DNA from 2 places in the Cupriavidus sp. F041 genome. Region 2 is predicted to be linked to the other one. Evidence: riboswitches for the same ligand, from Rfam matches in the RefSeq annotation. Region 2 holds a riboswitch; the other holds the start of a gene.
What was found. Region 2 has a riboswitch for glycine ahead of ACZY0R_RS15985 (D-amino acid dehydrogenase). Riboswitches for the same ligand answer to the same signal wherever they lie in the genome.

Region 1 (4,180 bases), on a different contig from region 2:
GGCGTGCGGGCCGCCAAAACCCAGCGGCACGCCAAAGCGCTGCGAGTTGCCCACCGCCACGTCGGCGCCCCATTCGCCGGGCGCGGCGATCAGGGTCAGCGCCAGCAGGTCGGCGGCAGCCACCACCAGGCCGCCGGCGGCGTGCACGGCATCGGCGATGGCGCGGTAGTCGGCGACATCGCCATTGACGCCGGGATACTGCAACAGCACGCCGAAGGCATGGGCGCCGGCGGCTTCCGAAGCGGGGCCTACCTTGACCTCGATGCCCAGCGGCAGGGCGCGGGTGCGTACCACTTCCAGCGTTTGCGGCAGCACGTCGTCGGCCACGTAGAAGGTATTGGAAGCGTGCTTGTTGACGCGCTGCAGCAGCGTCATGGCCTCGGCGGCCGCGGTGCCTTCGTCCAGCATGGACGCATTGGCGATATCCAGGCCGGTCAGGTCGGTCACCATCTGCTGGAAGTTCAGCATGGCTTCCAGGCGGCCTTGCGAGATCTCGGGCTGGTAGGGCGTGTAGGCGGTGTACCAGGCCGGGTTCTCGAAGATATTGCGCAGGATCACGCCCGGCGTCAGGGTGTTGTAGTAACCCTGGCCGATAAAGCTCTTGAGTACCTTGTTCTTGTTCGCCAGCCCGCGCAGCCTGGCCAGCGCCGCTTCCTCGGTCAGCGGCTCGGTGAACTCGCCCAGCGGCATGCCGTCGCGGCGGCGGATGGCGGCGGGGATGACGGCGTCGATCAGCGCGGCGCGGCTGTCATAGCCGAGCACCTTGAGCATGTGCTGTTGCTCGGCGGCATCGGGGCCGATATGGCGGGAGGCGAAGGCGTCGCGCGCCTCCAGTTCGGCCAGCGTGGGCCGGGCAACTTGGGCGGCAGTCATGGGCAGGGGGGCGTTCATGGCAAGGATCTCGTGGGAGCGGTGCGGCGGGTGGTCGGCCCGGCCGCGTCGCGGACAGTCTTTGTCCGTCATTCCCGTGGCGCGGGAATGACGATCTGGCATCAGGCGCCGACGTTGGCCTTGTAGGCGTCGGCCGACATCAGGCCGTTCACGTCATCGCTGTTGGCCGGCTTGAGCTTGAACAGCCAGGCGTCGAAGGCGTCGGCATTGACGCTCTCGGGCGAGGCGGCGGCGGCATCGTTGACGGCGATCACTTCGCCGGCCACCGGGGCGTAGATGTCGGACGCGGCCTTGACCGATTCCACCACGGCCAGCGCGTCGCCGGCACCGACCGACTTGCCCACTTCCGGCAGTTCCAGGAAGACGATGTCGCCCAGCGCGTCCTGCGCGTGGTCGGTGATGCCGATGGTCAGCGTGCCGTCGGCTTCGACGCGCACCCATTCATGGGACTCGGTGTATTTCAGGTCGGCGGGGAAATTCATGGGATTGCTCCAGATTCAATTTGTTATTCAGCGCCAGCCGGGCGGAGCTTCCGATACACGATGATCGATGGGTAACCGCCGGCGGGCGCGCTGTGACCGGGTGCGAGCGTTCAACTCACGAGTGCCTTGCCATTGCGCACAAACGGCAGTTTAACCACAGTCGCGGCGAGTTTGCGGTCGCGGATCTCGACCTGAACCTCGGCGCCGATGGCAACGTCGCGCGGCAGGCGGGCAAAAGCGATGGATTGGGACAGCGAGGGGCTGAAGGTGCCGCTGGTGATCTCGCCGTCGCCGGCGGGGGTGATCACCTTCTGGTGGGCGCGCAGCACGCCGCCTTTTTCGCGCAGGATCAGCCCGACGAACTGCTGGGTCTGGCCGCCGGCGACCAGCGCCGCCTTGCCGGTGAAATCGCGTTCGCTTTGCAGGTCCACGGTCCAGGCCAGGCCCGCGTTGAGCGGCGAGGTGTGGATATCCATGTCCTGGCCGTACAGGTTCATGCCCGCTTCCAGGCGAAGCGTGTCGCGCGCGCCCAGGCCGGCCGGGCGCACGCCGGCGGCGATCAGCTTTTCCCACAGGCCGGCCACGTTCTCGGCCGGCACCACCAGTTCGAAACCGTCTTCGCCGGTATAGCCGGTGCGCGCCACCATGACTTCGCCGAGCGCCGGATCCTGCACCACCACGGCGTTGAACGGCTTCAGGGATTCGCTGGGCTGCGTCGAGGGAAAGGCGCTCCACACCTTGGCGCGGGCGTTCGGGCCCTGCACGGCGACGATGGCCAGCGGGGCCACGCCGTCGGGCGCGTTGTCGTGGCGGCGCGGCGTGATGCTCACGCCGCTATTGGTGGCGGCGTTGCGTGCGGCGATCCATTCGATATCGTTGTTGGCGGTGCCGGCGTTCACAACCAGGCGGAAGTGGTCCTCGGCGAAGAAGTAGACAATCAGGTCGTCGATGACGCCGCCCTTTTCGTCGAGCATGCAGGAGTACAGCGCCTTGCCCGGCGTTTGCAACTTGTCCACATTGTTGGCTAGCAGGCCGCGCAGGAAGGCACGCACATGCTCGCCATTGAGATCGACCACGCACATGTGGGAGACGTCGAACATGCCGGCGTCCGTGCGCACGGCGTGGTGTTCCTCGATCTGGGAGCCGTAGTTGACCGGCATGTCCCAGCCGCCGAAGTCGACCATGCGGGCGCCGAGGGCGCGGTGGATAGCGTTGAGGGGCGTGGCCTGGAGCGTCATGGAATCCTCGGGGGAAGGCTAATCTCGGTTCGAAAACGAAAAAAGGGCCATCCGCCGCAGGATTCGGCGCGCAATAGCGCTGCCAGATCCGCTGCGGCGGATGACCCCTCTGTCCTCGATACCTGAGAGATTACAAGGCGGCCCCGTTAAACCAGGACCCAGGCCTTGCGCGCCCCTTCGGTGGGCACGCTCACCATTCATCAAGCAAATGGCGGGTGCCGCTCTCCAGAGTACGGCTTGCATCGTGTGCATGTTGCAAGCCGATCCGACCAGTCCATGGTGCCTGAGAGTTTTCGGGTGATACCCCTTCGGCGGCGCAAGCTTCGCGCGCTCTCCCGGTCGGATGCGCGCAATTTACGGGAGCGTCCTGGCTTTGTCAACGCATCCGGCTGGGGCCGCCATCCTGCTGCGGCGCACTACCGCCTGTGATGATTGTCGGTCGTGACGTTACCGATCACACCGCCTACGGCGGCGCCGCCCAGGGTGCCTAGTGCGTCACCGCCAGTCAGCACGGCACCGCCTACTGCACCGACGCCAGCACCGATCGCCGTATTGCGCTGCTTTGGCGTCATATCGGCGCAACCCGCCATGCTGGCTACCGCGATACCGATCAGGACCGCCTTGCTTAAGGAATGCAGGGTGTTCATGATTCCCTCCAACGTATCGTGAAGTGCATCCCGCACGGGGCATACTCGTGCCGGACATAAAAATTAGACGGGCCAGGAGGTTCGCGGCTCCCGGGCTTACGAAGTGTTACCGGCTCCGTGATGGCCACTTCCTACTTGGGGCGGGGCCAATGCCGCGTGTTAACATCCAGCCTCCGCCCAGCAATCGCGCATGCCGCGTTGCGCATCCGTCACCCCCGCCTCGCATGACCCACGGACTCAATCCTGCCCAATCCGAAGCCGTCCGCTATCTCGACGGCCCCTGCCTCGTCCTGGCCGGCGCCGGTTCGGGCAAGACCCGGGTGATCACGCAGAAGATCGCCCACCTGATCGAGGACAAGGGCTTCCAGCCCAAGCACATCGCCGCGGTGACCTTTACCAACAAGGCCGCCAAGGAGATGCAGGAGCGTATTGCCAAGCTGATGGAAGGCAAGACCACGCGCGAGGGCAAGCGGATTCCGATCAAGCAGATCACCGTCAGCACCTTCCACTCGCTGGGCGTGCAGATCCTGCGCGCCGAGGCCGAACACGTAGGCCTGAAGCCGCGCTTCTCCATCATGGATTCGGACGATTGCTTCGGCATGGTGCAGGAGCAGCTCGCCAGCACCGACAAGAAGCTGATCCGCAACGTGCAGAGCACCATCTCGCTGTGGAAGAACGGCATGGTCGATCCCGAGACCGCCATCGCCCAGGCCGAGAATCCCGACGATCATCAGGCGGCGCTGATCTACCGCAACTACGTGGCCACGCTGCACGCCTACCAGGCGGTGGATTTCGACGACCTGATCCGCCTGCCGGCCGAGCTGTTCGCGCGCAACGAAGAGGTGCGCATGCGCTGGCAGAACCGGCTGCGCTACTTCCTGGTGGACGAGTACCAGGACACCAACGCCTGCCAGTACCAGTT
Region 2 (4,180 bases):
CCCTGCGCCACGAAGCGGCAAGCCTGCGCGCAACTGCTCAGGCAAGGATGACCCTTGCCGGCACTTGTGTTGGGCTCTGCGACCCTAGCGACTTGCTGCAGCGGGCCGCGATTCTCGACAGGGGCGCTGACGTTCTGGCGCTGACCGACTGGACCTGAGTCAGTTCGCTTTCTTTATCGTCGCCCGGGCAGTAAGCGATGGTGGTAAGGCGACTCCGTCGCGTCCAGTTGGGAAAGGGAATTGATGCCAAGCATTGCCATGTCCCGCGAGACTTCCGCCTTCAGCAACTCAATGGCGTGGGTGACGCCGGCCTCACCGGCAATGGCGGCTGCGTATGCGAATGGCCGGCCGACGAATACGAACTTGGCACCGAGGGCAATGGCCTTCAGAATATCCGTTCCGCGGCGGATGCCAGTTAGTGCGAACGGCGGTCGGAAAGGAACGCTTTCGCTCTGGGATGTTGCGGCGACGAGAAGAATGCTGACGGAGCCGCCTCTTCGAGAATGGCACCCCGGTCCATGAACCAGACGCGGTCTGCGACTTCTCGGGCGAAGTTCATCTCGTGGGTGACACAGACCATTGTCATGCCGTCCTTAGCCAAGCCTTTCATGACGTTCAGCACCTCTCCCGCCATCTCCGGGTCCGGCGCACTCGTAGGCTCATCAAACAGCATGACGGGTGGGTCCATCGCCAACGCGCGTGCGATGGCGACCCGCTGTTGCTGCCCACTGGAGAGCTGCTGAGGATACGCTTCAGCCTTGTGGCCAAGACCGACGCGTTCGAGCAGCGCGAGCGCCTTTTGCTTCGGCTCACTCTTGCTCTTCGACGCGACCTTTGTCGGTGCGAGACAGATGTTCTCGCTCACGGACAAATGCGGGAAGAGATTGAACTGCTGAAAAACAAAGCCAACGTGGCTGCGGAATTTATTGATGTTCAGTGATGGCGCGTGAATATCTTGCCCATCGAGTGTGATACTGCCCTTCTGGATTTCTTCCAGGCGATTCAGCTTTCGCAAAGCTCAAGCAATTCCTGGCCTTTTCTTGTCGCGCAATGAAGCCGAAAGGTCCACGTCGGGTTGGAGCGTGACCTGCGGATACGCTCCTTTTAGTTTCCTTACGAGGCTGGGGAACCATGTCAGTGCGATTAGCTCCGTGAGTCCGATATGACGCACTCGCGCAACTTGCCGGGCGGATGCCCGGATTTCCTCCAGCGGTACGGCGCGCGGCTACTTCAAACGTTTAAGAATCGGCGACTCCAGAAGGAGATGCTACAAAACGCTGCTACATCGGCGGGCGGGCCCGACGCCCGCTACCTATACTGCCCTTGCAGTCTCCCCGCCACGCGTGCTATGGTGCGGCTTCCAGGAGAACGAGGCGCCCCCCGTCATATCAGGTTGGGCGTTTCTACCGAAGGCGTACCCCTGAAACGCTCAGGTGCAGAAGACTGGAAACCGATAAAACTGGAGAGCGCCGGACCGGACCACCAAGCGTGGCGCGGCATGCGGCCGCCGAAGGGGCAAGCCGGCACCCGTGGTGGGTGCGGCGAATCTCTCAGGCAAAAGGACAGTGGGGGCAGACAGGCCAGATGGCCTGTCTGCCCCTTTTTGCTGTCCGGAGCCTGAAGAATGAAAGTCATCGTGATGGGAGCCGGCGTGATCGGCGTCGCTTCTGCGTGGTACCTGGCCAAGGCCGGGCATGAGGTGGTGGTGCTGGAGCGCAATGCGGGCGCCGCCCGGGAAACCAGTTTTGGCAACGGCGGCCAGATCTCGGTCAGCCATGCCGAGCCATGGGCCAACCCGGCCGCGCCGCTGAAGATGCTGCGCTGGCTGGGCCGGGAGGATGCGCCCCTGCTGTTCCGCCTGCGCGCCGACCCGGCGCAATGGTCATGGGGCCTGAAGTTCCTGCGCGAGTGCACGGCTAAGCGCTCCACCCACAATATGATCCAGTTGCTGAACCTGGGCACGTACAGCCGCGCCAGCCTGCAGGCCCTGCGCGAGGAAACCGGCATCGAGTATGACCACCTGACGCGCGGCATCCTGCATTTCTACACCAGCCAGAAGGAGTTCGACGCGGCCATCGAGCCGGCGCGCATCATGCGCGAACTGGGCTGCGAGCGCCGCGTGATCGGGCCCGACGAAGTCGTACGCCTGGAACCGGCGCTGGCCAATATCGCGCCGCGCCTGGCTGGCGCCACCTATACCAGCGAGGACGAATCCGGCGACGTGCACCGCTTCACCACCGAGCTGGCGGCCAAGTGCGAGGCGCTTGGCGTGCGCTTCCGCTACGGCGTACGGGTGCAGCGCCTGCATGCCGATGGCGGCAGGATGCGCGGCGTGGAGATCGCCGATGAAACCGGCGGCTACCAGATCGAAAGCGCCGATGCCTATGTGCTTGCGCTGGGCAGCTTCAGCCCGATGCTGGCGCGCCCGCTGGGGGTGAAGCTGGATATCTATCCCGCCAAGGGCTACTCGGTGACGCTGCCGGTGCTCGACCCCGCGCGCGCGCCCAGCGTGAGCCTGACCGACGACGAGTACAAGCTGGTGTTCTCGCGCTTTGGCGACCGCCTGCGCGTGGCGGGCACCGCCGAACTCAATGGCTATGCGATGGACCTGAACCCGGTGCGCTGCGATGCCATCGTCAAACGCACGCTGGACGTGTTCCCGGGCATGAGCCGTCCTGAACTCGCTCGCTTCTGGACTGGCCTGCGCCCCGCCACGCCGGGCAACGTGCCGTATATCGGTGCCAGCGGGATCGACGGCCTCTACCTCAACACCGGCCACGGCACGCTGGGCTGGACGCACGGCTGCGGCTCGGGCCGCGCCATTGCCGACATCATCAGCGGTTATGTGCCGGAAGTGGACTTTGCCTTCAGCGGCGAGCTGCCGGTGCACAAGGGCCCACGGGCGCTTTCCGTGGCGGCAAGTCCGGCCGGCGTAACGGCCCACTGAGCGCGAACTGCGGCGCTCGTTACTGCGCCCTGCGCCCGGCCACCTGCGCCGGGCGCTTTGCCGTTACCATGTGCGTCCACGACCCCGCAGGCTCCCCATGAAGCTTAACCAGTTGCGTGCCCTGGCCGCCATCGCTGACACCGGCAGCATCCAGGAAGCCTCGCGCATCCTTCACCTGACGCAGCCCGCGCTGAGCAAGGCCATCAAGGAACTGGAGAGCAGCGTCGGCGCCACCTTGTTCGTGCGTTCGAGCAGGGGCGTGCGCCTCACCCCCCATGGCCAGCGGATGGTCACGCATGCCCGGCTGATCAGCGAGAACGTGCGGCGCGCGCGCGAGGACCTGGAAGACATGATGGGCAGCGTGGTCAGCGAGATCACGGTTGGCGTGACGCCGGTCACGGCGGTGATGCGGCCGATGGCGGCCTGCCTGAGCACCTTCCGGCGCGAGTTTCCCAACGCCCGCCTGCGCGTGCAGGAGATGCGACCGACGCAGTTGCTGGAGCACCTGCGCGAGGGCACCATGGACTTTGCGGTGACATCCCAATTGCTGCCGGCAGACCGCGGACTGGATTGCACCCAGGCCTGCCGCCTGCCGACCATCATTGCCGCGCGGCGCGGGCATCCGCTGCGCGCGGCCCGCTCGGTGCGCTTGCTGCAGCAGGCCGACTGGCTGGTGCTGGACCCGCTCTCCGACACCAGTTCGCCCTTTCATCAATTGTTCGCGGGCAATGGCCTGGCGCCCCCCGCGCGGGTGATCGAGTGCACCTCCATGGGACTGGCACTGGAACTGTGCTGGAAGGCGGATACCCTGATCCTGCTTTCCAGCGAATCGCGCGGCAGCAAGTTCGTCACGGACAATATGGACTTCATCGAGGTGGAAGAGCCGGTGCCCGAGCGCACCATCTCCCTGGTCACGCGCGACCGGCACGTGCTGACCTGGGCCGCGGCTCGCCTGCACGATGCCATGCTGGAAGCGCTTTCCGGTGACTCCCCGGCGCTGGGCGGCGCGGCCGCCCCCTGAACTGGCCTGCGCCTGCGCCGTTGCATGGACGCGCGTAAGCTGCCCCCCCGCCGGCTTGCGCGGCACCCCTCCCCCCTTTGAGCATCGCCCGCCATTCCCGATGGCTGGCGCCCATGCCCGCCTATTCCCGCCTATTCCAGATTCTCATACCCATGAAAAAAAGCGAAGTGCTTATCCGGCGCCTCGCTCTTACCATGCCAGCACACCACTAG

Region 1: another riboswitch for glycine. It lies ahead of gcvT (glycine cleavage system aminomethyltransferase GcvT); the one in region 2 lies ahead of ACZY0R_RS15985 (D-amino acid dehydrogenase).

The regions. Positions count from the first base shown of each region.
Region 1 covers NZ_JBVASY010000002.1:4,097,355-4,101,534, reverse strand. Annotated here, with positions in the region: gene gcvP (aminomethyl-transferring glycine dehydrogenase) at 1-891, opposite strand, end outside; gene gcvH (glycine cleavage system protein GcvH) at 993-1,373, opposite strand; gene gcvT (glycine cleavage system aminomethyltransferase GcvT) at 1,484-2,611, opposite strand; glycine riboswitch at 2,711-2,850, opposite strand; glycine riboswitch at 2,872-2,959, opposite strand; gene ACZY0R_RS36270 (YMGG-like glycine zipper-containing protein) at 3,028-3,258, opposite strand; gene ACZY0R_RS36265 (UvrD-helicase domain-containing protein) at 3,483-4,180, shown strand, end outside.
Region 2 covers NZ_JBVASY010000001.1:3,472,477-3,476,656, reverse strand. Annotated here, with positions in the region: partial or broken gene ACZY0R_RS15995 (alpha-hydroxy-acid oxidizing protein) at 174-416, opposite strand; gene ACZY0R_RS15990 (amino acid ABC transporter ATP-binding protein) at 416-1,015, opposite strand; glycine riboswitch at 1,450-1,576, shown strand; gene ACZY0R_RS15985 (D-amino acid dehydrogenase) at 1,625-2,947, shown strand; gene ACZY0R_RS15980 (LysR substrate-binding domain-containing protein) at 3,045-3,968, shown strand.